2 regions of the Shewanella sp. Choline-02u-19 genome follow, and region 2 is predicted to be linked to the other one. Evidence: riboswitches for the same ligand, from Rfam matches in the RefSeq annotation. Region 2 holds a riboswitch; the other holds the start of a gene.
The links. A riboswitch is a leader RNA that binds a small molecule or an ion and turns the genes downstream of it on or off. The one in region 2 is predicted to bind lysine.
Positions count from the first base shown of each region.

Region 1: linked by a shared signal. The riboswitch ahead of CXF83_RS08300 (Na+/H+ antiporter NhaC family protein) and the one ahead of lysC (lysine-sensitive aspartokinase 3) in region 2 are both predicted to bind lysine.

Region 1 covers NZ_PJBE01000013.1:355,457-372,038, forward strand. The annotation lists gene CXF83_RS08280 (amidohydrolase family protein) at 1-235, opposite strand, end outside; gene CXF83_RS08285 (H-NS histone family protein) at 397-789, opposite strand; gene CXF83_RS08290 (electron transfer flavoprotein subunit beta/FixA family protein) at 1,129-1,878, shown strand; gene CXF83_RS08295 (electron transfer flavoprotein subunit alpha/FixB family protein) at 1,878-2,801, shown strand; lysine riboswitch at 2,998-3,219, shown strand; gene CXF83_RS08300 (Na+/H+ antiporter NhaC family protein) at 3,299-4,870, shown strand; gene CXF83_RS08305 (M3 family metallopeptidase) at 4,970-7,105, opposite strand; gene CXF83_RS08310 (thymidine kinase) at 7,505-8,083, shown strand; gene CXF83_RS08315 (M3 family metallopeptidase) at 8,277-10,424, opposite strand; gene CXF83_RS08320 (cold-shock protein) at 11,567-11,773, opposite strand; gene CXF83_RS08325 (DmsE family decaheme c-type cytochrome) at 12,717-13,655, shown strand; gene CXF83_RS08330 (MtrB/PioB family decaheme-associated outer membrane protein) at 13,673-15,682, shown strand; gene CXF83_RS08335 (DMSO/selenate family reductase complex A subunit) at 15,723-16,582, shown strand, end outside.
Region 2 covers NZ_PJBE01000012.1:697,070-713,651, forward strand. The annotation lists gene arcA (two-component system response regulator ArcA) at 1-494, opposite strand, end outside; gene CXF83_RS05040 (DUF3293 domain-containing protein) at 1,063-1,491, shown strand; lysine riboswitch at 1,570-1,749, shown strand; gene lysC (lysine-sensitive aspartokinase 3) at 1,932-3,296, shown strand; gene CXF83_RS05050 (succinylglutamate desuccinylase/aspartoacylase family protein) at 3,329-4,435, shown strand; gene CXF83_RS05055 (S8 family serine peptidase) at 4,529-8,380, opposite strand; gene asnC (transcriptional regulator AsnC) at 9,004-9,465, opposite strand; gene rluA (bifunctional tRNA pseudouridine(32) synthase/23S rRNA pseudouridine(746) synthase RluA) at 9,555-10,232, opposite strand; gene CXF83_RS05070 (hypothetical protein) at 10,404-10,694, opposite strand; gene CXF83_RS05075 (class I SAM-dependent methyltransferase) at 10,722-11,261, opposite strand; gene CXF83_RS05080 (hypothetical protein) at 11,236-11,646, opposite strand; gene CXF83_RS05085 (2-hydroxyacid dehydrogenase) at 12,109-13,098, shown strand; gene CXF83_RS05090 (dienelactone hydrolase family protein) at 13,295-14,032, shown strand; gene CXF83_RS05095 (DUF3332 domain-containing protein) at 14,120-14,644, opposite strand; gene CXF83_RS05100 (spermidine synthase) at 14,956-15,699, shown strand; gene CXF83_RS05105 (DUF4937 domain-containing protein) at 15,758-16,456, opposite strand.

The DNA.
Region 1 (16,582 bases), on a different contig from region 2:
TAATTTCGAGCGCACCTTCGGGAATGTCATTATCTTTGATAATCGACTTGATTCGATTATTTTCAATTAACAGTGTGGCATCTTTCAGTATTTCACCGGGTTTAAGCATAAGGGTTGCATGACTTAATGCGGTGATTTTTGGTGTGTTATCGGTCAATTGGTCATTGGCTAGTGCGCCATGACTGGTTAACGCACTAAGTAGAGCGACAAGGGCTTTTATTTTATGATTATGCATTATCGTACTTATGTTTGTTAGAAGAGTAGGGGGAAGTGTGAGAATACCTTAACTTAATAGCAATTACTAAGCGGTAATTGTAACGTCGAATGTAATTACGTGATGAGTATTAACAAAAAAACCCAGCAAGCGCTGGGTTTTTATAGGAAGTAAATGGAAACTTATATAAGAAAGTCTTCCATTGTGCGACCTTTTTCTAATTCATTCTTGAATACGGTTGGCATACGCCCTTGGCCAGTCCACTGAACCATTTCACCATTGACTTCAATTTGGTATTTAGCTGGACGTGGAGCACGTTTCTTAGGTGCTGCTTTAATGCCTACACCACCAATATCGTCAACTGATAAGCCAATCGCTTCCATTTGCTGACGAATTTCTTCAATTTTAGCATTACGTTCAGCCATTGCTTCACTTTCTGCTTCAGCTTGAGATGCTTTTTCTTCGATAATTTTTTCGAGCTTTACACCAAGATCTTTTAACTCTTCAAGAGATAACTCTTTAACCGCAGCTTTAAAACGACGACCGTGGGTCAATATATCTAAAAATTCGTTCATAGTGATAGATGTCCAATTAAGATAGAAAAGTATTTTTATATTCTGTCACAAATAATAGGAACTATTTCGATAAGGATCAAATAAAATTTCAATTTAATTGAGAATAAAAAATATTAATTAAGATTAATTTGTATTAACAGTGATTATATTTCTCAAATGTTATCAATATCGGTCAATTACTGCTTATCTAATTAGATTAATGTGAACAGTCGTTCGGCTGCATGTTGACGTTAACGTCAACAGCACGTAAAGTAACTCTAATTTCTGTAATAGTTGCTTTGATATATAAGTAGCTATTCGCATAATCCCGTTCATTAAGCGACGTAAGAAGGAAGCCCTATGAAAGTATTGGTGCCAGTAAAACGTGTCGTCGATGCCAATGTAAAGGTCAGGGTTAATGCTGACAATACGAGTATCGATACCGCAAACCTAAAAATGGCGATTAACCCGTTTTGTGAGATTGCAGTAGAAGAAGCCGTTCGTTTAAAAGAAGCGGGAAGTGCTTCTGAAGTGATCGTCATGAGTATTGGCCCAAAAGCTTCGCAGGAGCAATTGAGAACCGCGCTAGCATTAGGTGCTGACCGCGCTATTCATATTCTGACTGATGAAGACCTTGTGCCTTTGTCTGTGGCTAAGCTTATACATGCGGTACAGAAAAAAGAGCAAGTCGACTTAGTTATTTTGGGTAAGCAATCCATCGATAGCGATAACAATCAAACAGGTCAAATGTTAGCGGCTATTGGCAAAATGCCACAAGCAACGTTTGCCTCTGAAATCAAGATGAATGCAGACCAGCTTACGGTCACTCGCGAAGTTGACGGTGGCCTGCAAACATTGATGCTACCTTTACCAGCAGTGGTTACCGCCGACCTACGTTTAAATGAACCTCGTTACGCAAAATTGCCTAACATCATGAAAGCTAAACGTAAGCCACTTGAAACACTGACTCCTGCAGATTTCGATGTGACCTTAAAGTCTCACCAGACAGTCCTTAAAGTGACTCCGCCCGCTGAGCGTAGCGCGGGTGTGATGGTGTCTTCTGTAGAAGAGTTGGTTGAAAAGTTAAAGAATGAAGCGAAGGTGATCTAATGGCAATTTTAGTATTAGCAGAACACGATAACGCCAGTTTAAAACTGGATACCGCTAAAGTGGTTGCTTGCGGTCAAGCGATTGGTGGCGACATTGATGTATTAGTCATCGGTCACAACTGTAATGATGCGGTGAGCAGTGCACAACAGCTCAATGGCGTACGCAAAGTCTTAGTTGCCGATGCTGCCGTTTATGCCAACGGCCTGGCAGAAAATACTGCCGATGTAGTCACTGACGTTGCAGCTGACTATGAGCATATTCTTGCTGCGGCATCAAGCCATGGTAAAGATGTATTGCCGCGCGTTGCAGCTTTACTCGACGTTAACCAGCTTTCAGAAGTGATCGCAGTGGTGAGTAGCGATACGTTTGTCCGCCCTATCTATGCGGGTAGCGCGTTAGCCACAGTCCAGAGCTTGGATGACAAAAAAGTGATGACGGTACGCTCAAGTGCATTTGATGCGGTTGCAAGCGATGGTAGTGCAGAGCTTGTGACACTGACACAAGAGGTTGCACCTCAAGTTGAGTTTATCTCTCAAAGCCTAACGGTATCAGAGCGCCCAGAATTGGGTAATGCTTCTGTTATCGTGTCTGGCGGCCGAGCAATGGGCAACAGTGAGAACTTCGGCATCCTAGAGCAACTTGCTGATAAATTAGGGGGTGCACTGGGTGCATCACGCGCTGCAGTCGATGCAGGCTTTGTACCTAACGATCTGCAAGTGGGTCAAACAGGTAAAATTGTTGCGCCAGACTTGTACATTGCTGTCGGTATTTCGGGTGCTATCCAGCATCTAGCTGGCATGAAAGATTCAAAAGTGATTGTGGCTATCAACAAAGATCCAGAAGCGCCTATTTTTCAGGTTGCTGATTATGGATTAGAAGCGGATCTATTTGAAGCGGTTCCACAGCTGTTAGAACTGCTGTAACTCATTAGCCATTATAGCCGTGACAAACTAATAACCGCCAAGTTGTTTTCAATAGGTTACTAGGCTGTTATCGGCCATGTGTTCGAGTTGGTAATATTTGCGATCTGTGTCACGATAAGCGGCTTTAGGGTAGCATCCCTAAAGCCGCTTATGTTTTTATGTCACTCACGTTAATTAGCTCAGTCTATTTAACGTCCTTAGAAGTAGAGGTGCATTCAATATTAGTACCAATAAGTAGGGTGATGCCTATGACTTGTTGAGAAAGGATTTGATGCCGAAGTGACATAGCATATCGAGGCTTGTTGCTGGGGCTGTTACCAAATAGGAACAGCACTGCCATAGTATTTCTTATCGGGAAGATAAGAAGATTTTATATTGATGTCGAACATTAATATTACTGTGGAGCGCTACTGATAGGACAGGTGTAATCAGCTCTCAATGCTATATCCCACCAGTTCAGTCGGCCTCCATTCGTACTTAACGAAGATAATAATTAAATGACAATTTTAAGTTATGCCGATTCGGCACTTTCGTTGCTGCCTCCGGTAGTGGCAATCGTACTGGCGATGTTAACCCGTCGTGTTTTACTTTCTCTTGGGGTGGGGATCCTACTGGGTGCGCTACTGCTGACAGATTTCTCTGCCGCAAACACTGCCCAATACGTGGGCACAAAAGTCATGTCGCTGGTGTGGGATGATGGCGCACTCAACAGCTGGAACCTATATATTATTGGCTTCCTGATTGTGCTTGGAATGATCACCGCACTCATTACCGTGAGCGGTTCGGCTCGGGCGTTTGCCGAGTGGGCACGCAAGCATATCCGTAATAAGCGTGATGCCAAGCTATTAACCATGTTCCTTGGTTGTGTGGTGTTTATTGATGACTACTTTAATAGCTTAGTGGTGGGTAGCGTCGCAAGACCGCTAACAGACCGTTACTATATCTCGCGTAGTAAGCTTGCTTATCTACTGGATTCAACGGCTGCACCTATCTGTGTGATATCTCCAGTATCGAGCTGGGGCGCGTACATTATTGCCTTGATTGGTGGCATATTAACAGCACATGGATTTACTGATACAGGACATTTGAGCACGTTTGTACAGATGATCCCGATGAACTTCTACGCTATTTTCGCGTTATTACTGCTACTGTGTGTCGCACTAATGGGACTTGATATCGGTCCTATGCGTCAACATGAGCTTAATGCACAAAAAGGTAGCCTTTATGATGAATCTAAAGGATTACCACCTGGTGCTAGCTCTGGATTACCAGAAGCTGATACGGGTAAAATCATCGGTTTGTTTTTGCCTATTACGGTACTGGTGTTTGCCACATTCTACTTTATGGTCAGTAGTGGTGGTGATGCGCTTGCCGCTAAAAACGAAACTTTCAGCCTGATTGGCGCGTTTGAAAATACTGACGTTGGCTCATCACTATTCTTTGGTGCTTTAATTGGTTTAGCCGTGACGCTAGCGCTTATTATTTACCAAGGTGTAGATAAGAAGATGATCGTTAAAGGCTTGGTCGAAGGCATTAAGTCTATGCTGCCAGCAATCTATATATTGGTATTTGCCTGGACGATTTCAGGCGTTATTGGTCAGCTTGAGACTGGCAAGTATATGGCAAGTTTAGCGACCGGTAATATTCCGTTTGCGATGTTGCCAGCTGTCCTCTTTATCTTGGCAGGCTTAACAGCGTTCTCGACTGGAACGAGCTGGGGCACATTCGGTATTATGTTACCCATTGCCGCTGATATGGCGATGGGCAGTCATACGAGTATGATGTTGCCAATGCTTGCAGCTGTGCTCGCGGGCGCTGTGTTTGGTGACCATTGTTCACCTATTTCTGATACCACGATTTTGTCGTCAACCGGTGCAAACTGTCATCATATCGACCATGTGATGACGCAGTTACCTTATGCACTGATTGTCGCAGGTATTAGCCTAGGGGGTTACATCGTACTCGGTTTCACTGAATCAGTGTATGCCGGCTTATTGACCTGTAGTGTGCTGTTTGTGATTAGCGTGATAATACTGCGGATTAAATCTCGTCAGGGGATCACGGCTTAGCTAAGTGATAAGCCGTTAGTTTGTTGATTGCGCTTATCGTAAGGCATTAAAAAGCCGTTCTCAGTTGAGAACGGCTTTTTTGTGAGGACGATTTAAGCCTTAGTCGTTTAGGCCACGACGCTTAAGCAATGCTTCTGTGGTTGGCTCTTGACCTCTAAAGGCTTTGTAGGCATCCATTGGTGCAACAGTATTGCCGACCTCTCGAATAGTTTTTCTAAATTTCATGCCTATTTCACGATTCAATCCACCTTGGGTTTGCACGTAAGCAAAGGCATCTGCAGCTAGAATTTCACTCCACATGTAAGCGTAATAACTGGCTGAATAGCCGCCAGGAAACGCATGAGCAAAGTAGGTCGACTTATATCTTGGTGGTACCGCAGGCAAGTCGACGCCGTGCTTTTTAAGTGCCGCAGCTTCAAAACTGGCGACATCTTGCAGTGGCGCATCAGCTTTAAGTGAGTGCCACTCTAAATCGAGCAGGGCGGCTGACATATATTCAAGTGTATCGAAGCCTTGGTTGAAGCTACGCGATTTAAGCAACTTATTAAGTAGCTCTTCAGGAATAGGCTCGCCGGTTTCATAATGCTTGGCGTAGTTGGCTAACACCTTAGGGTGCGCAGCCCAATCTTCTTCGAAAGTTGATGGAAACTCAACAAAGTCACGTGAAACCGCAGTGCCCGAAAGCGTCGGGTAGGTGACTTTAGAGAACATGCCATGAGTGCCGTGACCCATTTCGTGGAACATGGTGGTGACTTCATCATAGCTAACAAAGGTCGGCTCGCCCGCGGGGGCTTTTTTAATGTTCATTACGTTAACCACAACAGGCTTGCTATTTAGCAGCTCCGATTGGGTCACAAACGAGCTCATCCAAGCGCCGCCACGTTTGCCATCACGGGCAAAATAGTCGGCGTAGAAAATCGCTAAGCTAGTGCCATCTTCATCAAACATCTCATAGGCTTTAACATCTGGGTGGTATACCGGTAAGTCTGGACGCGGGGTTAAACTCACACCATAAAGCGCGTTAAGGGTGAAGAACACGCCGTCTTCTAACACGCGGTCAAACTCAAAATAGGGGCGAATAGCACTAGCGTCTAAGTCATACTTATCTTTACGCACAAGCTCGGCATAATAGGCCCAGTCCCATGGGGCAAGTTCAAAATCAGCGCCTGTTTTGCCTATCATGGCTTGAATGTCGGCAGCTTCTTTATTGGTGTTGGCAACAACGGCTGGCACCATAGAGCCGAACATCTTGTAAACGGCTTCTGGCGTTTTGGCCATTTGTGGCGCAAGGCGGTAATCAGCCCAGCTATCAAATCCAAGCAGTTCAGCGCGCTCTGCTCGCAGTTGCGCTAAACGAGCCACAAAAGAGGCCGTTTCGTTTTCGCCTTCAAGACCACGATTAGCTGAGGCTTGCCACACTTGCTGACGCAGTTCGCGATTGTCTAACTGGGTCAGCACAGGCTGACGCGTAGTGTTAGTGATATTGAGTTGATATTTACCGTCGTGGCCGTTAGCTTTAGCATCTGCCGCCGCGGCGCGAATCGCGCTATCAGATAAACCCGTAAGTTCAGCTTTATTGTCTACAACAATCGCAATCTCTTTGGTCAGTCTCATTAAGCGCTGAGCAAATTCATTGGTGAGCGTTGATTGTTCTTCGTTTAATGCGCGGATCTGCTGTTTTTGATTATCGTTGAGCTTAGCGCCCGCACGAACAAAACGCTGATAGTAAACCTCAACTAAGCGGTTAGCCTCTGCTGACAAGTTAAGATCAGCTCGGCTGTTATAGATACTCTCTACGCGAGTAAATAACGCTGGATTGAGATTGATATTATCTGAATGCGCTGCCATTTTCGGCGCCATGTTACCTTGTACTTGGCGTAACGTTGGGTTGCTGTTTGAGCCCGTCAGGTTATAGAACACTTTAGAGGTTCGGTTTAGCAGCTCGCCACTTTTCTCCATCGCAACGATGGTATTTTCAAATGTTGCAGCATCTGGGTTATTCGCTATTTCGAGGATCTCTTGATAATGCTCACTGATCCCTAGTTCGAGTGCTGGCGCAAAGTGCTCATCTTTAATCAAGCTAAAATCAGGTGCTTGGTATTGTAAGGCACTGGCTTGTAAGAAAGGATTCTGAGTTTGAATCATAGTCGCTGCCGTTGGATCATTTTTAGTCGTTGAACAGGCGCTTAATGCGAGCGTTGCAGTAATAGCGGCTGCGATGAGTGTTTTATGCATCGAGTAATAATTCCCTAATTATAGTTATTTTTTCTGATGAGTCTGTAAGTGACATTAGCAATTGTTTGTTAACTGATGCTTAAGAATGGGGGAATTGATTTTGTGTTTGGTGTCTTTCATGACGATAGATATGGATTTGAAAGGGTCATTTTGTATGGCAAACGCAGACTGGGGGGATGTGGTTAATCTTGCCCAAAATTATGTTGAGATAAGCGGGCTTTAAAATTGGTGTTAACTCGCTAGCTTGCCGCTATTGTCTAGACGGTTACGCTGCGTAGAGTGATAAAACCAGTGATAAACATAACGGATGATCAGCCTCACTATATCGTGGGTTGTGGATGATTTCTGTTAGCGAACAATGCTAGACTAACAACGAATTCATCCTTAAGGACTCTTGGTTTGGCGCAACTCTATTTTTATTATTCGGCAATGAATGCCGGTAAGTCGACTTCACTATTACAGTCTTCATATAATTACCGTGAACGCGGTATGAATACTTTAGTCATGACAGCGTCAATCGATAATCGATATGGTGTAGGTAAAGTGTCCTCGCGTATTGGCATTGAGACCGAAGCGCAAGTATTTGGCAGTGGTGATGATTTAACCAGTATGATCAACACGGCTCACGATGAGCAAACGCTGCACTGTATTTTAATCGATGAATCTCAGTTCTTAAGTAAAGAGCAGGTCAAGCAGCTTACTTATGTGGTTGATATTCTGGATATCCCAGTGCTGTGTTATGGCCTTAAAACCGATTTCCAAGGTGAGTTATTTACGGGTAGCCAATACTTACTTGCATGGGCTGATAAGTTAGTCGAGCTGAAAACGATTTGTCACTGCGGTCGTAAAGCCAATATGGTGGTGCGTCTAGATGATGATGGCAAGCCAATGCGAGAGGGTGAACAGGTCGCTATTGGTGGTAATGAAAGCTACGAGTCGGTTTGCCGTAAACACTTCAGAGAGTTTATCTGGGATTAACCTCTTGTTGTTCTAACATCAATTGAGACCCTTTAGAAGCCAGTCGCTAACCGCCACTGGCTTTTTTGTTGTGTCTGTTTAAACATTTGTTAGCCATAAAAAAGCGGCAAGCTTTAAGGTTGCCGCTTATTGTTAGACTCACAAGGATTGAATCGCTATTCAATGTTCGCCGACGTCAGGATAACCAGCAAGGTTAGTCTACTAATCCACGATGCTTGAGTAGAGCATCTACGCTAGGTTTTCTGCCGGTAAATTTGATGTAGTCTTGCATCAAATCTTCACTGTTACCTTTAGAAAGTACATTATCGCGGAATTTGTTACCGTTCTCCAATGACAAACCGCCGTTATGGCTCATGTAATCGAATGCATCAGCGGCAAAGACTTCGGTCCATAGATAGGCGTAGTAACCCGCAGAATATCCACCAGCAAAAGCGTGGCTAAAGTACGCTGATTTATAACGCGAAGGCACCGGTGAAAAGTCGATACCGTGTTTAGCTAGCGCTTGGTGTTCAAACTTTTCTACATCATCAATTTTAGTATCCACTGAAATTGAGTGCCATTCCATATCCAAAATAGCAGCAGCGAGGTATTCAGTGGTATCAAAACCCTTTCCAAACTTACTTGCCGCTAATACCTTAGACAACAGCGCGTCTGGAATAGGTTCACCGGTTTGATAATTCTTGGCATAGTTGGCGATAACCTGTGGATTGATAGCCCAGTCTTCATTGGCTTGAGATGGAAACTCGACAAAGTCGCGTGGGGTGGCTGTACCAGCCAAACTAGGGTATTTCACATCAGAGAATAAACCGTGAACGGCATGACCAAACTCATGGAACATGGTGGTCACTTCATCGAAGGTCATCAGGGTTGGGCCCGATGCGGGCTTTGGAATGTTGAGCGCGTTATAGACAACGGGTTTAGTGCCTAATAAACCGCTTTGCGTTACAAATTCATCCATCCATGCGCCGCCACTCTTTCCTTCTCGAGCATAGGGATCGAGATAGAAGATACCGATGGATGAATTATCTTTATTGAAAATCTCGTAAGCTGACACATCTTCATTCCACACGGGTAGATCTGTACGCGGTTTAACCGTAATGCCGTACAGCTTCTTCATCGCAAAGAACAAGCCATCGTTTAGTACACGGTTAAACTCGAAATAGGGAGTGACTAGGCTCTGGTCCAAGTCATACTTTTCTTTACGTACTTTTTCGGCAAAATAAGCCCAATCCCAGGGAGCAAGCTCAAATTCTGCACCGGTTTTAGCTATTTCGGCCTGAATATCGGCAGCTTCCTGCTTCGCTTTTGCAACTGCTTTAGGGGCTAAATCATCTAAGATGTTATACACGGCGGCAGGAGTCTTAGCCATTTGATCGGCAACGGTATAGGCCGCCCATGAGTCATAGCCTAACAGCGCCGCTTTCTCGGCATGCAGGTGCGATTGTTTAATAATATTGGGACCGTTGGTATCCATTGCACGATTTGAAGAGGTCTCCCATATACGCTGGCGCAATGCACGGTTATTGAGGCTAGAAAGAATAGGCTGGCGAGTGGTGTTGACTAGGGTGATTAAATACCCTTCTTTGCCTGCGTCTTTAGCTGCTTGTGCTAAGGTCGCGATTTCTGCGTTAGACAAACCATCGAGCTCGGCTTTATCGGTGACGATAACCACTTCATTTTTAAATGCGTTCATCACGTTTTTTGAAAACGCGGTAGTCAGGCTGGCCAGCTGGCCATTGAGGTCGCGCATTGTGGTTTTATCTGCATCTGATAACTTGGCACCAGCACGATCAAAATTCTGGTAGTAGAATTCCACTAAACGCTTATCCGTAGCGGATAATGTATTACGTGACTGATACACAGCTTCAACACGAGCAAACAGTTCGGGGTTTAGATAGATATTGTCCCAATGTGCCGATAACTTCGGGGCCAACTCTGCTTCTAAAGCTTGTACTTTATCGGAAGAGTTAACACTGGCAAGATTAAAGAACGTTTTAGAAACTCGAGTTAGTAAGCTGCCTGCTTTTTCCATCGCCACTATGGTGTTGTCAAATCCTGGCGCTTGCTTATTGTTCATTATTTTAGCAATGTCGGCATCATGGTCAGCGATCCCTTGGGTAAAGGCGGGAGCATAATCAGCGAAGGAGATTTGATCGAACTCTGGTGCTTGATACTGCAAACGACTCTGACGCATTAATACATTGCTCACTTCTACCTGTGTGTTACTGACTTCTGTTGCGTTCATAGCTGGTGGAGTAATATCTTTGCTTCCAGAGACTTCTGAACAACCTGTGATCGTTAAACTGGCCAAAATAGCCGTAGTGAGGATAGACTTACGCATGGAGATTCCCTTTGTGATAACGCACTGCATTTTATTGACTAATTGTTATGAGTAGCGAATACCACCATACCAAGTGGATCTAACTAACATCAAACTCAAATTTTAAGTTTCAATTAATATTGTGCTGTAATAATAGGAATAACTGTATTATTTTTTCAAACTAAGCAGTTTGAGACAGTTAGTTTAACAGGGCTTTAATTGTTAACGTTTTGCGTCACTTCGCTACCCTTGATATCGCATTGGATACAAGATGTTGATACACATCATATTAGCGACTCTCATTGAATTATCACTTTGGCAACATGTCGCCATAAATTATCTGATATACAAATAGTGGACTTTTGTTGTGACTCGTCATTCTTATTGCGGCGATAGCGACATTAAATTTTGTTCATTTTAAGAAGGGGTTAGGGGCTGTAGATCTTTCACGGTTGTTTTTGCCGCTGTTTATTGGCTATTTCGACAAGGTGGAGGCTATGTCGTTTAGTCATTCTCCACAAATAGCCAACAACACCGTAAAAATAGCCAAGAAGCGCGGCCCTTAGGGTTCGTTTCAATACTTTTAGTCTTTTATGACTAGAATGCGTTACGAGCTTTTCACTTCGGTTGCTAAATCATGGCTCAAGCCTTGACCTAAAATCATTATTCTTTACGGGAAAGAGTCGAACAAAAACTAAGCTCGAAAGATCGACTGCCGCTAGCTATTGATGTTGGTTGTTTAGATTTCTTATTCTCATCGTTAGTTTAAAACAGCCTCACGCTGGGTAAAAGCGTCTTTGCTCGTCAGTTTTGGTGTTGTTATGCCCCAGATTGGCGCATTACTGACGACTAAATTTGGACTGACTAGGCTGCTGGGCTTAAATTAGGGAAAGGTCATTGTGCTTGTGACTTTGGGAGCCGGAGATACAACAAGTGCCAAGTAATACCAAGCAGGTTGAAACAGTTAAATCAGTGGGATTGTATTTACTGAGGATGATTAGTTTGCAGTTGGCTGTAGACTTAAAGAAGGAAGGTAAAGTTAGGGCAATTCATTACTAAGAGTAAATGAACTGCCCTCTACAACATACTCCAGCAGCTGGGCTGCAGGGTGTTGTGGCGGCTGGAGGTTAGATACTCCCAGCTACCCGATCAAGTGTCATCGATTAAACGGCAACAACTTTATTAGCACATGGACCTTTCTGTCCTTCGCCAACTTCGAACTCAACCGCTTGGCCATCATTCAATGTAGCGTATTGACCGCCAGCTTGAATTTCTGAATGATGAACAAACAAATCTTTGCTTCCGTCTTCTGGAGTAATAAAACCGAAACCTTTATCGGCGTTAAACCACTTGACTATACCTTTACTCATAATATTCTCTTTATCTTCGGTGAAAAATATAATTCTGATGTGCTATCACCATTACAAAATCAGAACGTTAAACTAGTTTAGCTTATAACACTTTTATACGCGCCTTGCGCGGCTATTAAGCTCGACCGCTCAAAGCGTGTACTAATAATCAATTAATTAAGGATTATCTCACACACCTTCTAGAAAGGCGAGTATACAGGCTTTGCTTGCCTCATATTAGCTGAAAATTGAGAATATATGCTTTTAGTCACCAGAATTTGTGTTTTTTTTATTGTTAACTCAATAACGAGTGGTGAACTTAGCCATGTTACTGAGAGGATATTGGCAAAATATAAGCATCCTGTATCAAAATATCACTAAGGGTTAACTAAACGTTATCGCACAATCGATATGGTTATCTTTCCATGCAGTGAGAAAAAGTATGGCAAACAGCTGGATGCTGTATTGAACGATGAAGTGGCTTCTATGGTTAACGCTGATCAATGTTGATGAGTCCCTGCTTATAGTCGGTGAGCATCTGTTGTGATCCGTTCAAATATTAGCACTTTAAGCTATAACTTAAGGGGTATTACTGTCTTTGCGCTGAATAGTTAGAAATATATTAGTGATCTAGCGCTAATAAATACGCCCCACAAATTCAACTTATTTACATTCCATTGTTATATTAATAACTGCTAAAGATAACAACCATTCTCAGTTAAATCATATCATTTTGAAATTTATAACTATTTTGTTTTAACCGCTTTTGAACGAGTATTTCAACTGCATCTTTATATTGTGACCTTGCAAACAATTTACCCAAAAGTATGGCGTAAGCCTCAACTCGGATACCAGCTTGTATGCGGTTGAATCAACAGATGTTCAAGCTCTAGAATACCCCTATCGATATACAACAGGTCTGAAATTAATGTCCTTCATCAATACCATAAAGTCAGTGAATTTTATGGCCAAGTTAGTGGCTACGAGTTTACTCACATTAATCATTATTATTTTACCAGCTCAAGCAACTCCTTGGAGTTCTCTTGATTCCGACCAATTAGAACAAAAATTAACCGAAAAATTTGCTGAGGGTAAGTACTCTTCTAAAGGCGCTGATTCTTGCCTGATGTGCCATAAGAAGAACGCTAAGGTCATGGCTATTTTTGACGGCGTTCATGGCGACATGAATAGCAGTAAGTCTCCAATGGCTGGCATGCAATGCGAAGCTTGTCATGGTCCTTTAGGCAAACATAATCGTGGCGGTAAAGAGCCAATGATTGGTTTTGGTGCTGACAGCAAGTTATCAGCAGAAACGCAGAACAGTGTGTGTCAAGGATGTCATAACGATCCTAAGCAGATGGCGTGGCATAACAGTACTCACAACCTTGAAGAAGTCGCTTGTGCTGATTGCCATAGCGTTCACGCTGCTAAAGACCCAGCGCTTGACCGACTCATGGTTAACGATACGTGTACCTCATGTCATACCCGCGCTAAGGCAGATATGAACAAGCGCTCATCACACCCAATGAAATGGGACCAGATGACCTGTATTGATTGTCATAGCCCACATGGTTCTATGTCCGAAAGTGCGTTAAACAAGCCAAGCCTTAATGAAACCTGTGCTAGCTGTCACGCTGACAAACGTGGTCCATTCTTGTGGGAGCATGCGCCAGTAATGGAAGATTGCTCTAGCTGTCACACAGCGCACGGCAGTGTTAATGACGCCTTGCTCAAAGCGCGAGTTCCTCAGTTATGCCAGCAATGTCATGCCGATGACGGACATGCAAGTCGTATGACTTCACAAGCGGGTGTTGATGCCTTTAGCGCAGGTAAAAGCTGCCTTAACTGTCACAGCAAGATCCATGGTTCTAACCATCCTGCTGGTAGCAACTTTGCCCGTTAAGACTTGGAGTGAGTATTATGCGTTCAACTAAATTATTTTCTTTAAATTTGATTACTCTTGCCTTGTTGGGAACCGCGACAGGTGCGATGGCTGCAGATTTTGGTGTTCAGCAAGCCAATACTGAGCACTTAAAAACAGCAAACTACCAATGTAAACGTTGTGTTGCTAATGATGGCTATTCAGGCACCGTCGGTGCAAGTGTTGGCGTTATTGATGCTGATGATGAACATGCGATTAATCAGCTCGGTACTGGCTCTGATGGCGCAATAGCGGGCATTAATGCCGATATCGCATACCAGAAAAGTGGTTACCGCGCTAAGGTTCAGGCTCACCAGCTGGGTATGGATAATGGTTTTATCAACGTCGAAGCTGGTAAGAGCGAACAGTATAAGCTTGATGTCGATTTCCAAACGATTACCACTAATCAGTACAGCAATGCGCAAACTAACCTTTGGCAAAACAACGGTATGCTCACCCCGAGTGATCAAACTCGTGTGCTTGATCTTAATTTGCAACGCCAGCGAAGCGGCATTGGTTTTGAGTATGACTTTTCTAAACTAACCGATCTTGGCCTTAACAGTTATGCCCGTTATGACCGTGAAGATAAAACCGGTAACCGTTCTGCAAGTTTGATGGACCCAAGCCCAGTTAACTTTGCTGAACCCGTTGATGAAACGACCGATAATTTTAGTGCGGGTGTTGTGCTTGATGGCGAAAACTGGTTATCAGAACTGAGCTACTCCGGTTCTCGCTACGAAAACAACATTGACAACTTAAGTCTGCCAAATAACTACGACGTATACAGTGCAACGCCAGATAACCAAGCACATCAAGTGTCGTTATCGGGTCAGTACCGTCTTGCGTCAAGTGTCTTTAGTGGCCGCGTGGTGTCGGGTCGTATGATCCAAGATCAAGACCTGGTGCAGATGAGTGGTAATCCGGTTCAAAACTGGGATGGCCAAGTAGACACCTTTACCAGCAATCTGGCGGCGAGTACGCGAGTGAGTAATCGCTTACGTCTTGGGGCTAGTTATGACTATAGCAAGCGTGATAATCGCTCTTCGGTATTTGATTTTGCCCAGTATGAATATAACGCCATGTCGGGTGCATATAAGCAAAACACCCCAATGGACATTGAGCGCGAGACCTTTAAGGCCAACGCTAGTTACCGAATTGCCAGTGGTTACCGTCTGCAAGCTGGTTACAACTATAAGCAAGTCGATCGCAGTTATGGTGAGCGTGAAGAAACTCAAGACAATGAGCTTTGGAGCAAACTCAGCATTCGTGCTATCGACAAGTTAACCCTTAATTTTGGGTTGAGTTATGGCGAGCGTGGTGGCAGTGATTACCAAGCTGACGAACTCACATCAGAGGAAACCGAGTCGCTGATGCGTAAGTATCACTTAGCGGATCGTAATCGCACTGAGCTAAATGCTAGAGCAAGCTACACGCCGCTTGAGTGGTTAAGCTTTGATGTTAGTACTCACTATGCCAACGATGACTATGATGCAACAGAAATTGGCTTAACTCAGGCTAAAGACTATGGCTATGACGCCAACGTTCAAGTGCAGTTAACTGAGCCATTATCACTTTACGCTTTTGCAGGCCAGCAGTGGATTGATTCAGACCAAAGTGGCGATCAAACCGCTATTTGGCACTCTGAAATTCGCGACGAGTTTATTAACTTAGGTCTAGGCGCGACTTATTCAGGCCTTATGGAAGACAGACTGACGTTAGGCATGGATTACCTGTTTGCCAACTCAGAAAGCAACACCGGCGTGAACCCATCAAGTGACGGTGCTTACGGTGCTTACTATTCATATAACCACAGCGTGAACCTTTATGGGCAATATCTGATTTCACCTCAAATGGCACTAAAACTGGCTTATCAGTTTGAGCGCTATTTCGATACAGACAGTGCAATGGTCAGCGCTAATAGCAATTCAAGTTTAATCACCCTTGGTGAACTAAATCACAATTATAACGCCCATCAACTGATGTTGACCTTCAGCTACAAGCTGATTTAAGTCGAGTCAGTCACATTTTAAGTTTGAGGAAAACGAGATTATGGAACGTAGAAGTTTCTTAAAAATGAGTGCTGCGCTGGGCTGTGCAGCAACGGTTACAGGCTGTAATTCCAGCTCTGATGATGCCAATGTTATTCCGCCTAAACCCCCTGTTGGTGATGAGCAAATTACCTGGTCTGCGTGCCTAGTAAACTGTGGTTCAAACTGCCCCGTTAAAGTCTTCAGCCGTGACGGTGTTATTACCCGTGTTGAAACGGATCATGACATTGTCGATGGTGATGATATTTACCAAGTGCGTGCCTGTGCCCGTGGTCGTTCGTTACGCCAACGTACCTATGCCGTTGACCGTCTAAAGTCGCCAATGAAACGTGTTGGTAAGCGTGGCGAAGGCAAGTTTGTGCCAATCACTTGGGACGAAGCCGCAAAGACCATTGGTACTAAGTTATCTTCGGTTATTAATGAGCATGGTAACAAAGCTATTTTCCGTAGCTACGGTTCTGGTGCTTATTATGGTTTTGCATCAAACGCGTGTTTTAACCGTTTATTCAACCTAAACGGCGGTTGCCTGAATGCTTACGGTAACTACTCTTGGGCACAGCAAATGGAAGCGGCGAAGCACACTTTTGGTACTGGCAGTACTGAAGGTTCTTCAACGGTAACATTGGCCGAAAGTGACTTTCTATTGGGCGTGGCATACAACCCAAGTGAAGTTCGTCAGTCTGGTAGCGGTGAAGGTTACGATTACTTAAAAGCACTGCAAAAGTCTAACGGCTTAAAAGTCGTGATGATTGACCCTCGTTACACTGACTCAATGTTAGGTAAAGAGTCTAAGTGGCTGCCTATTCGTCCCGGTACCGATGCTGCATTTGCTGAAGCGATTGCTTACCAAATGATAAGCTC
Region 2 (16,582 bases):
TCACTACGTGGCAGCTTATATGACTCACCCTGTGGGCTGACTAGAGAACGACTGTTTATTTCTAAGCTCCAAGCGTTGAAACGGTAGAACTCAACAGCGCTTTTCTCTTCAGACTCAACACCAGTGCTATTGACACGTGTTAGTAAGTTGCGAGCACGAATAGTCAATTCACGAGGATTGAATGGCTTAGTGATGTAATCATCTGCACCGATTTCAAGTCCAAGGATCTTGTCTACTTCGTTATCACGGCCCGTTAGGAAGATCAGGCCAATGTTATTTATTTCACGAAGCTCACGGGCTAATAAAAGTCCGTTTTTACCTGGTAGATTAATATCCATCACGACCAAGTTAATTTTATTGTCTTGCATAGCTTTATGCATTTCAGCGCCGTCATTGGCTTCAGATACCACATATCCTTCTGCTTCAAAAATACTTCTAAGTGTGTTTCTGGTAACGGCTTCATCTTCAACAATCAGAATGTGCGGGTTTTGCATATTAATTACCTAATTTCTGTCAATTCTATTCTAACCATGAGTATAAGTACTTTTATACTCCATCTAGTTATGCTGATATTTCACTGATACACGTTGGTGTTTTCAAAATATATTCTGAAACGGCAACACACTTCATGATAAGTAAAGTATGGGTATCTCACATATGGAAAACGTAAACTGTATTCTCTTCGATAAACAATAAGTACAAGAAGTTCCTTAACTATTGTTTTTTTTTGAAGTTTAAATGTTAAATCAAACATAGATCACATTTGATACAGCTGTGTGGATTACTCTTCTATCTGTTTCAGATATATGTAACAAAGTGTGTCATTACATGTATGCAGTGAGAGTCAATCAACAAGACCCATTGTACTCGTTTTAGGCATTTGTTAACAAATGAAATGTTAACAAATTTACGCCAAGGCATGACTTAGATCACTATATTACACCTAAGTGACTGATATTTATACAATGTAATTTTTTATTTACTGTGAGCTATATCACGCGCCTAGCGAGTCCTAACGATTTAGCTATAATAAAATCACCTCAAGTGGAGAGTTTGTTAGCAATGGACCAGTCAGTCGAATGCCTTTGGCGCTATTATCAAGAAACGCAATTCCTGATCACGCAAGGATTGTCCTCTAAAATATCTTTTGCAATCATCACTGCACACAATCCAAGAGGTAAGACGCTTACTCCTTGCCAAAATCGACTGCTAGATCGAAAGCTGCAGCAAGCTATCCTCATGTTACGTCGACCCTATCGAGCGATGGTGGGGGCATCGCAAGATCGTAAACACATGGAAAAGAGCTGGGCGGTGTCGACCGATAAAGCGTCAGCAATCGAATTAGGGTGTCAGTTCAACCAAAACGCTATCTATTACGTAGAAGATGATCAGTTGCAATTGGTCCCATGCTTATTGTCAGGGCAGGAAACTTCGCTCGGCGCTTTCTCGCCGCGGGTCAACGTGGTTCATGAATTTCCAGACCGGGTGTAATTCTTAAGTTGTATAAATTTCGTTTGACTTGAACGTGTTATTTATATACTTTTTACTCTCTTGGTTTGTGTACAAATTGAGTACAGAAGAGGAGCGTTAACTAGGTAGTGAATGAAAGGGGACCAAACCCCATTGACCATTCATGATGGAGATTAACGCCGAGATACTAAAGACGTTTTGGCACTGTCTTATGTATTGGTCGTTCAGGCTGAATCCTGACGATTGTCACCTATATTATGGTGGAGAGCTTCTGGTGACGATCGCTGTTTCCCATCTCTGGGGTGCATATCTTAGCACCAGGCTCTTCGAACGAAGTTAGTTCGGAGCTTATTCATGTTAGTTTTTCTCTCAGTTTTTATACCTGTTTCTATATCAGTATCTATATTAGTTTTTAACGATATGCAATCGACATTGTGTTCACTCCATGTGGAGGCATCTTTATGTCCGTAATTCATACGTTAACCGTTGCTAAGTTTGGCGGTACCTCTGTTGCAGATTACGATGCTATGCATCGCTGTGCGGATATCATCATCAATAACACCGCCACTAAAGTGGTGGTGGTGAGTGCTTCTAGTGGGGTGACTAATAAACTCGTTGCGCTAACCCAAGCTACAACAACGGATGAATATCGTAAGCAGTTAATTAAGCAGATAGCTTCTATTCAATATCAAATTCTCGATAGATTAGGGAACCCAAGTGATGTTGCTGCCAAAATTGATGCGGTACTCAGTCATATTTCAGATCTAGCTGAACGTCTAGTGCTAACTCGCCATAAGGCTGTTGTTGATGAGCTGTTGTCTCAAGGCGAAATGTGTTCATCGATTTTTTTTGCTGCAGTATTACGAGAAAAAGGCGCTTCGGCCTCAGCATTTGATGTAAGGCAAGTGATGCGTACGGACAGTCACCATGGCCGTGCCGAACCACAAATTGAGGCGATATCTGAGCTTGCAGCGCTGTATTTAACCCCTCTATTAGCATCGCAAGTGATCGTGACTCAGGGGTTTATTGGTGCCGATGCTGAGGGGGCTACAACGACATTAGGCAGGGGCGGCAGTGACTATTCCGCTGCTCTACTTGCAGAAGCACTGCGTGCTACCTCGGTTGAGATTTGGACTGATGTTGCTGGGATCTATACTACGGATCCAAGACTGGCCCCGAATGCTAAGCCTATACCTGAGATAAGTTTTAATGAAGCGGCAGAGATGGCCACGTTTGGTGCCAAAGTGCTGCATCCTGCCACTATTTTGCCCGCAGTACGCCAAAAAATCCAAGTCTTTGTAGGATCTAGCTGGGCACCAGAGCAAGGAGGTACCTGGATCCGACATCAGGTGTCTGACGAGCCAGTTTATCGCGCAGTTGCCGTAAGACGAGATCAAACATTATTGAATCTGCACAGCTTGCAAATGCTACACGCACAAGGCTTTTTAGCGGAGACGTTTGCAACGTTGGCACGGCATAAAATCAGTGTTGATCTCATCACCACCTCTGAAGTGAATGTGGCGTTAACACTCGATAAAACCGGCTCTGACTCGAGTGGTAACGGTCTGTTAAGTGAGCCTTTACTGCAAGAACTCTCTCAGCATTGCCGCGTGCGGGTAGAAGACGGTTTGGCATTAGTGGCTGTGATTGGTAATAGAATCGCTTCAACGGCGGGGGTATGTCGCCGGGTGTTTGAAGTATTAGAGCCGCATAACGTTCGAATGATCTGCCAAGGTGCGAGCCCTCATAATCTGTGTGTATTGGTTGAAGAGGCAGAAGCTGCAGATGTTATTCGTGCTTTGCATGAAAACCTGTTTGAATCTTAATTACTGTTTACCCAAGGAATAGACTGCACATGATGCAATTTACCCAATCTAGCTTAATCGTTGGAGAACTGGCGACGGGGCAAGAATTGAGAGTGCCTGTGTATCATCTGGCCGCAAAAGATCCATCTGCGCCAAAAGTGTTTTTGCAAGCGAATGTTCATGGAGCAGAAGTGCAAGGCAACGCAGTGATATTCCAGCTGATGAAACAGTTGGAAGCTATGGATGTTCGGGGGGAGATCACCTTACTGCCGCTGGCAAATCCATTAGGTATCAATCAAAAGAGTGGTGAATTTACGCTAGGCCGTTTTGATCCTATCACCGGTGTTAATTGGAACAGAGAATATTTAGATCACCAGATAGATATCCCAAATTGGTACTCAGAGCATTGCCATTTAAGTGATGAATTGCTCAACCAAGCCTTTAGGCTACAGCTTATAGCGTCTTGCCAGGCTCACTTGGCGAACCCTTGGGGGGTGACAACGGGTAAAAGACTGGCTATAAGCTTACAAATGTTGGCGCATCAAGCGGACATAGTGATTGACCTACATACCGGGCCTAAGTCTTGTAAGCATCTTTATTGCCCTGAATACGCACAAAGTTCCGCTAAATTCTTCTCGATCCCTTATAGCTTAATTATGCCTAATAGTTTTGGTGGCGCGATGGATGAAGCCGCATTCTGTCCATGGTGGGAGTTGGTGGAGTATGCCGCAACACAAGAGCGAGAATTGAATGTAGCAGTGTCGGCTTTTACATTGGAACTGGCGAGCCAAGAGCGTATCGATATGGATGACGCCCGAGAAGATGCACTGGGGATTTTAGCCTATTTGAGTCATCGAGGCGTGATGGCTGATCAAGTGGCTCCTGCGGTAATGGCACGTTATGGCTGCTTACTGAAAGACTACAAAAAATACCACTCACCGAAAGGCGGTATGGTTGAGTATTTAGCGCAACCCGGCGAACCGTTAAAAGCTAATCAACCTCTGGCCAATATATTAAGGCTTGATTGTTATGGCACTGAAGAGGAGTTAACCCCGCTATACCTCGAACAAGATTGTGTGCCTATCCTCCACTTTGCTTCTGCTTCAGTCTATCAAGGGACTGAGCTATACAAGCTGATGACCAATGTGTTTGATTTGTAGAAAGCTAAATCAGCAAAGGTTAGTCAATTGGATGAGTTAATAAGCAATAAAAAAGGGAGCCACTGGCTCCCTTTTTACTTTTTAGATTACAACTTACTTGTTACGACGACGTAGTGCCGCAAACGGAAGTAGTACTAGTGCTAACCAACCTAATGAACCGCCAGAAGTTTTTTCTTCTTTAGCTCTTATTGAGACAGTTGCAGTACCTGCTTCGCTTGAAAGTACACCGTCGGAAGCGACAACAGAGAATACAAGATCTCCAACATTTGAAGGTGCTGTAAATACGATTGATGCCCCGCTATTTGTAAATGTTACAGCTGTACCTGCTGTTTGGGTCCAAGTGTAGGTTAAATCATCACCGTCTACATCTTGACTTTTAGCCGTGGCAGTAACAACAGAATCTGCAAGAGCTATAGTCTCTGATGGACTGACAGTAGGTGCGTCGTTAATGTTGGTAACAGTGATAGTCGCTTTTGTTGCTTCAGTCATGCTGCCATCTTCATCTTCTGCTGTATAGGTAAAGCTATCAGTACCAAAGAAATCATCATTTGGCGTATAAGTAGCTATGCCATCTGCTGCGATAGTGACTTTACCATTTGCAGGTTCTTCAACGACAACAGCTTTCGAGAACATACCTGCTGGCATAACATCGATAATGCGTTGAGCATTAGCTGTCATACCGTCACCAGTAATTGAAGCGCGAGCTACTTTTTGGTCCATAGTGTCATTTTCTAATACATTGAAATCAACAGTACCTTCTTCTTCAACTTCAGCCATATCAACTTGACCTGCGTTGAATGTTGTTGCTTTAACCATGTAGTTAACTTCAACACTACCAGCGGCAGTGCTAGTTAGATCAACGTAGTCACCGGCAGTAACAGATCCGCCTTCACCGTTGTAATGGTATGTAGTACCCACTGAACCACCGATGTTTTCGGCACCAATAGTGACGTTAGCTGGCATTGTTGGCACGGCAAAGTAGTTAAATGAAACTGTTTCAGTGTCGCCTGTTTTGATCCAAATGCTGAAGCTATATTTATCGCCAGATGCATCTGCATATAGCTGAGCATCTTTCCATTCAACTACAATCCAAGTATCTGTAGCTGTAGTGACAAATTGGATACCCAATTCACCGCCACCAGTATCAGTCGCTGTGCCATCTGATAAGTCAAAGTCAGACCAGAATGGCGCTAGGATGTTATTTGGATTTGCGCTATCAGGTAGCTCTTTGTTGTTCCAAGTTCCAGATGTTGTACCACCACCAACAAGTGCTATACCGTTATCAGAGATAGTAATCTGAGTATAAGTTGCACCGTTATATTGATATTCTGGAGTATTGAAAGTAAATGATTTTTCATCACAACCTTCAGTACAAGCTGGAACGTAAGCTAAGTCGAGATCAAAGATACTTGGGAAAGTGCCAGTACCACTGGTTGTTCCCATTTCAGGTAAATCTAGGCTACCAACCCAAGTTACCAATCCGAGCTCTTCATTAATTTCTAAACCATTCTGAGTAGCACCATTTTTGGTAATAGTGACATCGTCAGCAGAAGTTAATGCAGTCCCTTCAGGAGCGTAAGCGTTAACCGTTACAGTGTTTTTAAATACTGAGTTGTTAACAGTTACTTTAATTGGGAATTCATCGCTTGCTTTGATATCTGTTGCGGTGGTGACAGCAGAGATGAGAGATGAATCACTAGACTCTTTTGCCATTACAGCTAAAGGTAGGTGAGCATCTTGTTTGCCATCATCGCTCTTGATCATAACGTTGCCGAAGATCCAAGAACCATATTCAGTAAAGGTTGAGTCAACAGTCACTGTAAAGGTCGCTGATGCACCAGCTTCAAGCGCTAGGCTAGTTGGAGATACAGATATACCTGCACTATCCGTTGCAGCAGAAAGAGTCCAAGAGGTTTTTTCATCGCTCTTATTGTATACAGTACGAGTAAAGGTACATGGACCAACACAAGAGTCTGCAGCAATAGAAGGCTTGTCGAATGTCAGTACAGCTTTAGCTGCCGCATCTAAATCCATACGACCAGCGCCCATAGCAAAAGGTGATGCTGGTGTTATTGCGTCGTCATCTAAAATCCCTTCCATCTTAGCAGTAGATGTAAGAGCAGTTTTGATGTCGTTCGCAGTCCAATCTGGATGTAGTTGAGCCATTAACGCTGCAGCACCTGCAACATGTGGGCTAGCCATACTTGTACCAGATATCATGTTGAAATCTTCTCCACCATCATCTGGAGAGAATGCAGACAGAATGTCTGTTCCTGGTGCCGCTAGATCAGGCTTAAGGATGTTCTCATTGCCGTTTGGACCACGTGAGCTTGTTGCTGCAATTGTGTCAGCTAGTGACTTAGCCACAATTCGCTGAACTTCTGCAGAGATAGTACCTGAAGCCGCTTCTGATTCCAGTATGCCCTCACCATCTTCTTGAGAGATCATGACTGCTGGTAAAGTTGCATCCGGCATGAACATGCTAATTGGTGCGCCAGGTTTGCTGTTATAAACAACCATAGCTTCTGCGCCAGCCGCTTCTGCGTTTGCAGCTTTATCAGAAAATGCACATGTACCGCGAGAAATTAACGCGATGCCGCCTTTGAATGCATCTGCGTCAAACGCTGTACAACCTTCAAAGTTATCAGCATCGACAGTCATTGATGCAATAATAGGTAGAGTGATATCCGTTTCGAGGAGACCGTTATTGCCTTCAATCGCGAGTAATTCATCACCACCGGCATTAAAGCCATTGGCGAAGAAACGACCAGTAGTGCTGTTAGCTACCGTTATGCCAGATTCGATACAAGCAGGGCAACCAATTGTTTTTGCGCCGTTACCATCGTTACCAGCAGCTGATACAACTACGATACCCGCAGCTTCAGCCGCTTCAAACATTGTCTTATAAGGACTGTTTGCTGGATCGCCGCCTGCACCGCCACCCCAAGAGTTGTTAATGACATCTGCGCCATCGTTGACGGCATGCTCAAGTGCTTCCATCAACATGATGTTTGAACCTGAACCACCAGAACAATCAGCTTTAGAATAAAGAGCTTTGTATGCCATTAAGTATGCAGCAGGTGCAACGCCAGATAGCGTTACGTTAACATCTTTAAATGTTGTTTTGACTTTATTACCAACAGCTGTACCCGCTACGTGAGTACCATGACCACCAAAACCTAGTGGGCTCATATATTCATCAGGACATACAGCGAAGGTTGGTTGTGACCAACGTGCCACAATTAGTTTGTTGTTACAAAAAGTGGTGTCAACCGTTGAGCAGTAATCGTCTGTTGGCATTGCCCCTGTTGGAGCTTCAAAACCAGTATCTGCAAACATTGGATTTTCTGGACGTATACCGCCATCAATGACAGCGACTTTGATGCCTTTACCTGCATTTTCCATACCCTCTACAGCTGTCCACATTGCTTGGCTGTTGATGACTTCGTGAGATGCATCCATGTTAATTTCATACATGGCTTCAGGGTAAACAGCTTTAACGCCAGGAACTGCCATGAGTTGATCAATTGACAAGCCTTGACCGACAACAGTTACACCGTTGAATAATGTTTTGAATTGGCGTTCAACTTTAGTGTTGGCTGATACTTTTGATAGCGCAGAAGTAAATTTGCTCTGCTCTTGAACTAGATGGCTTGAATAAGACTGAGCTTGTGATGATTGAACATTAATCTTCTGCCCTTTCTTTGCCGGTGCTGTTGCTGCAAGTTTTGAAATGCCGCCTTTGTACATAGAAAGTGAAGGTGATTCTAATTCAATGATGAACCTTTGAGGCGCAACTTGGCTTGGTGCTGACTGAGATTTCTTATACTGATCAGCAGAAAGAATTTCAGGAGCGTAAGACTTTGCTGTGTACTGTGTGTTTGCAGCGATTGCTGTACTGGAAATTAGCACAGCCGATATGGCTATTGATAGTTTTGTTTTCACAACGATTTTCCTTGTCAATTGGTCAACTTCCAAAACCATCATGGGCTTCGGTTATTTTTATTTTGTATTGATTTTTCGCCCACTTCATAGAGTGGAGTTAGCCGTTGTAGCACAAAAGATTCACTTTGGTAACAAATGTATCTAAAAATATCACTTTATGTTGCCAGTATGGTGTATTTGGCTGGTTATTTGACCGCTATAGGCAGCCGTAGTGCTTAACCATAGGAGCCGTGGGATTTTTATAACTTAGTCGGTATGGTATTAAGTGATGACATAATCCATGTTAATGATGAAATGTAATGATTTCTCAGCAGGTTGTAATGTTTTATTTACAAAGTAGGCGTTATGACGCTCATTAAATGTCGTCTCAACGCTCTAATTTAGTGTAATAAACTTTGCATTGGAGTAGGGGCAATTCTTTGCAATTGAATATGTTTTTCTATTGTTGAAGGCCACGATGTGAATCACTTTATTGAAGAATTTTAAGTGAGCAATGGGTTCTTCAAGTGAGTTGTTTTAATGCGTTTGAGTTGTGGGCCGTTAGCTGTTTTGTATTGGACCATGCTTAATAGCGCATAGTATCATCTCGATATATGCGGCTATTATTTAGCTAGCTGTCATTATTAAGGCTTTACCGCTCTAACTATTGGATTTTGTAGGCTAATGAGGGTTTCGGTAGATTGGATTTCATCAATCGATTGAATGCGATTAATGAGTACATGCTGCAGGGCATCGATAGATTGGCACATCACTTTGACAAACACGCTGTAATTACCCGTAGTGTAATACGCTTCAACCACTTCCTCTAGCGCATTTAACTTTGAAATCGCGGCAGGGTAATCACCCGCGCTTTTCAAATTAATGCCGATAAAACAACAGACATCATAGCCAAGTGCTTTAGGGTTAACCGTAATTTGTGCTCCTGTGATAATTCCGGCTTGTTTCATTTTTTCGACGCGAACATGGATGGTGCCAGCACTCACACCAAAGCGTTTGGCAAGCTCAGCAAAGGGGGTTCGCGCTTCTTTCATCAGTGCAGAAAGGATCTGGTTGTCGAGTGAATCTCTTTGAAATGAGGTTTCCATAATAAATACGCATATTTTTTAAAGTGAATTAAAACAATTTACGTATTTTTATATTGATAATCTAGTCTTTTCAGTATTTCCCTAAGGATTTACTGTTCTGCTTCCGCCGACATAAAAGGTGTTTCACAGCTAAATGTCATTGGCTCTTTCGAGTATGGATGAGTAATGGTTAGCGATTGGGCATGCAGTAATAAGCGTGGTGCTAAACGTTTTGCTAAAGGGTCCGCGTAGAAGTTATCACCCAAAATCGGATGACCTAGCGCCATCATATGCACTCGTAGCTGATGAGAGCGACCGGTGATGGGGGTGAGCTTTACCAGTGTTGAGCGCTTGGCACGGCTGATAACCTCATAATGAGTTTGTGATGCCTTGCCAATTTGATGATCAACCTTTTGCTTAGGTCGATTAGGCCAGTCGCAAATCAAAGGTAGGTTAACGGTGCCAGTGTCGGCTTTTACATGACCTGCAACGCGCGCATAGTAAGTTTTTGCGGTTTCTCTGTCTCTAAACTGTCGCTTTAATTCAGATTCAGCGCTGCGCAGCAGCGCTACCACAATGACGCCTGAGGTGGCCATATCAAGTCGATGCACTATCTTAGCGTCTGGATATTCGGCGAGTACACGGCTATAGGTACTATCATGATGTTCAGCCGCGCGACCAGGCACCGACAATAAGCCTGAAGGCTTGTTGAGCACCATAATATCTTTGTCTTGGTGCAAAATGTCGAGCCAAGGCGATGTGGGCGGAGCATATACGAAATCAGTCATGGTAGAACCTTTTTAAAAATGCGCCGCAAAGATACCTCTTTGGCTGTTCTCCATGCAAGCAGATTCACCCTGAAATATCATAAAGGGGTCATAATACGCAGATATGTAGGGCATGGCTGTGCTTGAGGGGCGTTAACGTAACAGTACCGATTGACGCCAAAGGAGGAAGGCTTAAGAGAACCCATGACCGTTGACGTGCATGATGCAAAAAGTCCATACCACGAAGGCAAGTGAACAATGCACGAGTGCATAGAAAGATTGATCGAGTCGGCCCATACTTCTGGCATCCCATATAAGTATCAGGTGCAATAATATGACCAGTGGAAATAGGGCTAATAGTGGATAAAGGCTATAGGTACTGGCATCACCAAATACTAAGCGACTTAATAGTGCCCATACAACCATGGCCCCGGTAATAATCGGAGGTGCAGCAACGCGGTAGTGTTCAGGGTATGGAAACATAAATTGCTATCAATCCTTTAGCAGTGCTTACAGAGGTTTTTGCGCGATTATCTGCGCTTTATAACTTGCGTTGGTTAATTCACCAAGCAGACCCTCAGAGTAATGTAGGCAGCGCCAGTTAGCAAATAAAGCTTTCAATTCACCGGTTTTTAATAAGAAATTTGGATTGCGTGGTCTACCGATGGTGGCTTGTTGGGTGGTAAATGTTTCGTAGATAATGAGGCCTCCAGGCTTTATAGCATCCATTATCTGTGAGAAGAGTGGCCGGTGTAAGTAGTTAAAGGCCACGATTACATCATAAGTGTTAGCAGGCAGAGTGTGCGCGTCGTCAGCTTCTAGATCCCATTGCAATAACTCGACTTCTGCAGTGTTATCACTCAGCTGAAGCCTGTTTAAATCGCGATCTAAATAGGTAACGTGGCAACCTTGCTGCGCAAACCAGTTGCCATTTCGACCGGTGCCACAGGCTAAGTCAAGCACATGGCTACTGGCGGCGACAAAGTCTTTTAGTTCAGTAAACTGGCTAATTAGCGGTGCGGCATTAGCCTTTAACTTCTTTTTTTCCATCAATTCTGCGTCCGTGTACGATTGAAAAGTGTCTGAGGCTTGCGGGCCCGTGGGAGACAATAACCGACAATAACACAACCGTGATCAGCAGTTCAGGTTTATAAGTGGCAAAAGGGATGAATAGGCAGAGCAGTCCTAGTTTAACAACTGTGAGTACACCTTTTAATTGAATGAGCCAGCGCCAGTCACGAACGACTTCCCACAACATCATTGCGGCCCCCGTGCTCATGGCCATAATCCAGTAAACGAGCCATTGATCTTGGGGGACGTGCATCAAAATGCCACCGCCCGCACCCGTGACCCCTAAAATATGGATGGCACGTAATGTGGTTTTGGAAAAACGTTGGACCAAAAATTGTTTTTCTGAGAGTGCTTTTCTAGCCATAATAAATTGCGTGCTCCTTTCTATTTAGGCAAAGCTTATCAGTAATTGCCCTAAAGATAAGCTGAGATTGATCACAGCTTGATTATCGCGATCAATCACAAGCTGATCTTATAGCAATTGCTATTTCTAAATGGCTTGGATATCAGTTTTAAGGCATAACATTGAACATAATAAATGTGAACTAACGAGCAATACTGCCGAATGTATAGTGATAACGTACTGCTACTTGCTTAAATCTCTACGGATAGCTAACAATTCATTGCTACATCAATCCTAAAGGTTTAACACTGGCGCAGTCCTCTGCCTGCGGTTAAACATGATTAAGCGGGTAAGCGAGCTGTCAGGAGCTCGCTTTTATTTATCTGCCTTTTAAAACACATTTAAGGGCTCGCGCGACAAAGTTCCCAATATCACATAAACTTACTCTCCATATTATCTACTTATTTTGGATAAGGTTCTGCAATGAAAATCGGTTTTTTTAGCGCTAAGCATTACGATATGCAGCATTTTGACCGCACCAATAGTGCATTCGGTGCTGATATAGAATATTTTGATTACCGCTTGTGCATGCAAACGGTAAAGTTGGCCGTAGGCTTTGAAGTGATCTGTGCTTTTGTTAATGACTCTCTTTGCGAAGAGGTTTTGGTGGAGCTGGCAAAAGGTGGCACTAAAATTATTGCGATGCGTTGCGCTGGCTTCAACAATGTTGGATTGGAAGCAGCAGAGCGTTTAGGTATGAAAGTGGTCAACGTTCCTGCGTATTCGCCGGAATCAGTCGCCGAGCATACCGTTGCCTTGATGCTGACTTTGAATCGCAAAATTCATAAAGCTTACCAACGTACCCGTGATGCCAACTTCTCACTAGAGGGCTTGGTGGGTTTTAATATGCATGGTCGCACCGTTGGTGTGATTGGTACGGGTAAAATAGGTCTTGCGACGATTAAAGTCCTGCAGGGTTTTGGCTGTAAGGTGATTGCACATGACCCCTACCCGAGCCAGGCAGTGATCGACTTAGGCGTTGAGTATGTCACGCTTGATGAGATGTACCCTATCTGTGATGTGATTAGCCTTCATTGCCCATTGATGGAAGACAACCATCACTTATTGAGTGAAAAAAGCTTTGCTAAAATGAAGCCCGGAGTGATGGTGATAAACACCAGTCGTGGTGGGCTACTCAACGCGCTAGATGCGATGGAAGCCCTTAAAACGGGTCAATTGGGGTCATTAGGACTTGATGTCTACGAGAACGAAAAAGAGTTGTTTTTCGAAGATAAATCGAGCGAAATTATTCAAGATGATGTGTTTAGACGTTTATCGGCTTGCCACAATGTTATCTTTACAGGGCATCAGGCTTTCTTAACGGAAGAAGCGCTAGGGGCTATTGCTGCTACTACGCTAACCAATGTTAAGCAATTATTAGCGGGTGAGAAGTGCCCTAACGAACTGTTTTAATAGCGAGTCCGTTAAACAAATAGCAGAATTCTCTTTGTGTTAGTAGCACATAAGTCGATTCTGCTTTTTTGTGGCTAAAAATAGTGAGTTGTTTTAGGCTAGAGGCTGAAATTGCCCAATAGAAAGACATAATAGAACAGAGTTTGCTTTCACGTAGCAAATTAGCTTCTATGACTGAATCTAAGGAATAAAGCCGATGATCATCACTCAAGAAACCCATGATATTTCGACAGCTACAGGCACTATGCGAACTTATCTATATCGCCCTGATTGCGAAGGTCAGTTTGCAACGATTATCTTCTACTCTGAAATATTTCAACAAACAGCGCCAATAGCGCGTGCTGCAGCCATACTCGCTGGACATGGCTTTGTAGTGCTGGTACCAGAAGTGTTTCATGAACTAAACTCGATTGGTACTGTGCTGGCCTACGATGAAGCTGGTAAAGATAAAGGCAATGCCGATAAATTTGCTAAGCCGTTAGAGCAACACGATAGTGACACAGAAGCCTTAGTTGATTTTGCTCGAAGCTTGAGTTTTTGCAGCAGCCAGGTTGGTAGTATGGGAGTTTGTCTTGGCGGGCACTTAGCTTATCGCGCTGCGCTTAATCCTGATATTCTTGGCGCTTTCTGTTTATATCCAACCGATATTCATTCCAATACATTACCCAGCCAAAAAGGTAACGACTCACTATCGCGTACTGCAGATATTGCGGCAGAATTAGTGATGGTTTTTGGTAAGCAAGATCCGCATGTATCGAGTGAAGGGCGTAAGCTTCTTTACGCTAAGCTTGAGGCGACTGAACGCAACTTTAGTTGGATAGAGGTCAATGCACAGCATGCCTTTATGCGTGATGAAGGGGAGCGATATGATCCTGCGATTGCATTGGAAATGTACCTTAAAGCCGTGGCATTTTTTCAGCGGACGTTGAAATAGTTTTCTAAGTTCAGCTTTACTCGTAAAAAGGGCGATGATTGATCGACCTTTTTATTTGCGACGCCTTTGGGGCGCTTATCGCTAAGATTAGCTTTGTTGGTAAGCGGCTAGCTCTTCTAGGCTCACTCGGGTAATAAACGCATTATCCAAGTAAAAGTCGACATGCTCATTTTGCTTGATCCCGGACATCACTTGTTGACTGCCATCTTCATATAACAAGGTCATCAACAGGGTGTTTTCATCTTTGGCTTCTAGTGCTGCGCTAGTGAGTTTTATTTCAGGTAGGGGCGCTGTGGTCAAATCGCTATTTAAATGTTGATTGACCTTAAAAATGGCTTCTACTGGCATATCCACAACCGCTGGCGAGCGACCTGTTACTGGGTTGGTGCCAGTCCAGAACTCCACGCTATTAATAATAAATAGATCTGCAGTTGCCGCAATACCGTACAGAGGGCTCATTAACACAAATAGACCTGCACGACCGTAGCGGTTATCAACGGCACTTAAGTTGCCTTTAGTGACCATCTGACTTAAGCCCATTTGTCCCATGCAACCACTAAGTTGGCTGGTCAGTATTGCGGTTAATGCAAGCGCGGATATTTTCTTTTTCATTTATAAATTCAAGTGATTTAAGCGGGATGCAGATTGTATGTATTAGTTAAAAATGAAATGAGAACCTTGTCACGTTTCAATGTTCGTCATTTATCATCATTGTTGCGTGTGTTATCTATTTTGGTGGGGTGATAACGGCATTGGGGCAACGCTTGATTACTTGTTAAGTTGTGATTAATTGGTGGTACTCATGTTGTGGTTGTTATTGCGTATGCGCTGGTGGCACTGTCAGCGGAACATAACGGTTATTACAGGGCATTCTATTGCCGTTCAGTTTCACGCATAATAGCGGCCTTATTAATGGAGAGCGCATGTCTGATTACCAAGTATTACACCAAACCGAAGATGAGTATGGCCCACTTATTGTTTTAGATGATAAAGAGTCGAGAATTTTGGCCTTTGGTGAAAACGACGAGCAAAGTAAATTACTTAAAGCTGCGCCACATATTCCGCAACATACTTACGTGCAAGCCATGTTATTAGTATTGCTGTATAGCCAACCTAAAAGTGCCATTGTACTCGGACTCGGTGGTGGGGGACTTATCCATGCATTACGCCATTTTGATGCAGGGATTAAGCTGACCGCTGTTGAGCTCAGGGCTGATGTGATTGACTTAGCTAAACGCTATTTTCAGTTACCGTTAAGCAAAAAGCTGAAAGTGATTAATCAAGATGCGACTCAGTTTTTAGTGCTTGGCGATCACAAACGGGTTGATATCATTTTCACTGATATTTATAGCGCTGAAGGTGTTGATGTGGCACAGGTATCTGAATCATTTATCGCCCAATGTGCAGCGTTGATAAAAGCCGATGGTTACCTAGTGTTGAATTGTTGGAAGGAACATAGCAAGAATCGGGAATTACTGGCTTATCTTGAACTGCATTTTGTTGAGGTAAGAGCCTGTCTTACAGGCAGTGCTAACTGGGTTGTTATTGCAGGGAAAACCAGACGTGACATCAGCTCGAGCGCATTAAAACATCACGCACAAGCATTATCGAACCAATTGGACTTCCCATTGGCCCGTTCGCTTACCCGCTTTGATTTATGGGAGTAAGCTGTTTATACCCAACGGACCTGGATTTATCCACTTTCGAACGTAGCTACAGATCTATTTAAGGGTGAGCGAAGCGCCAGTGAGGTTCGACTTTCAATTGATGGTCCTGTACGTGCTCAGTTAACGACTTTTGATTCGCGATTGCTTGGATGTCGAGATATACGTGTTGCATATAGTGTTGGTGGCTGGCTTCGGTTAACCAATAAGTGATCACTACAAACGGGTTACCCTTTGAGCTTGAACGTAATAGCATACCGCCAAGCATGCCCGTCACCGCTGCCATTGCCGGATTCCACAAGTTGATTTGCTGCTGGATAAAGTCGGTAACCTTGTCTGCTGTGACATTGCACTGGGTAATACCAATAAACTGCGCACTCTTCATTAACTCTGCTGCCAATGCCTGATCGGGTGCAGTTAGTGATGTTGGCGAAGAGGTAGCGGACCCGCGAGTTGCCAAGAGTGCGCTGTGATGGCCGGGAATGTCTAAAACCTGCTGCAAGTAATCAACCTCAAGACTGTTATAGCTATCTTGTTGATTGGCGTCCTCAGCGATAGCGTCATGAGATAGCTGCATAAAATGTTCAACGGATTCTTTGCGCTCCCATAAAGCCAAGATAATAGCGCTGTCGTCTTGCCATCCACCAATCTGAGCAATAAAACCATCTGACTCAGCAGTACGTTGCCAGCAACGCTGCCCTTCACTAAAGGTTGATTTCAACGCAGGCTTAACGTGGCAGTTAATGTATTTAACGATCATTGGTAAACCTTTCTTGTTTATCTCGCTGAGGTTAATCCCCCGGTTGAGTGACAAAGCCCCGTCAATCGTTATCGGCGGCTATTGCCATATAAAAACACCTAGTGCATAAGGTGCATCGATCGCCAT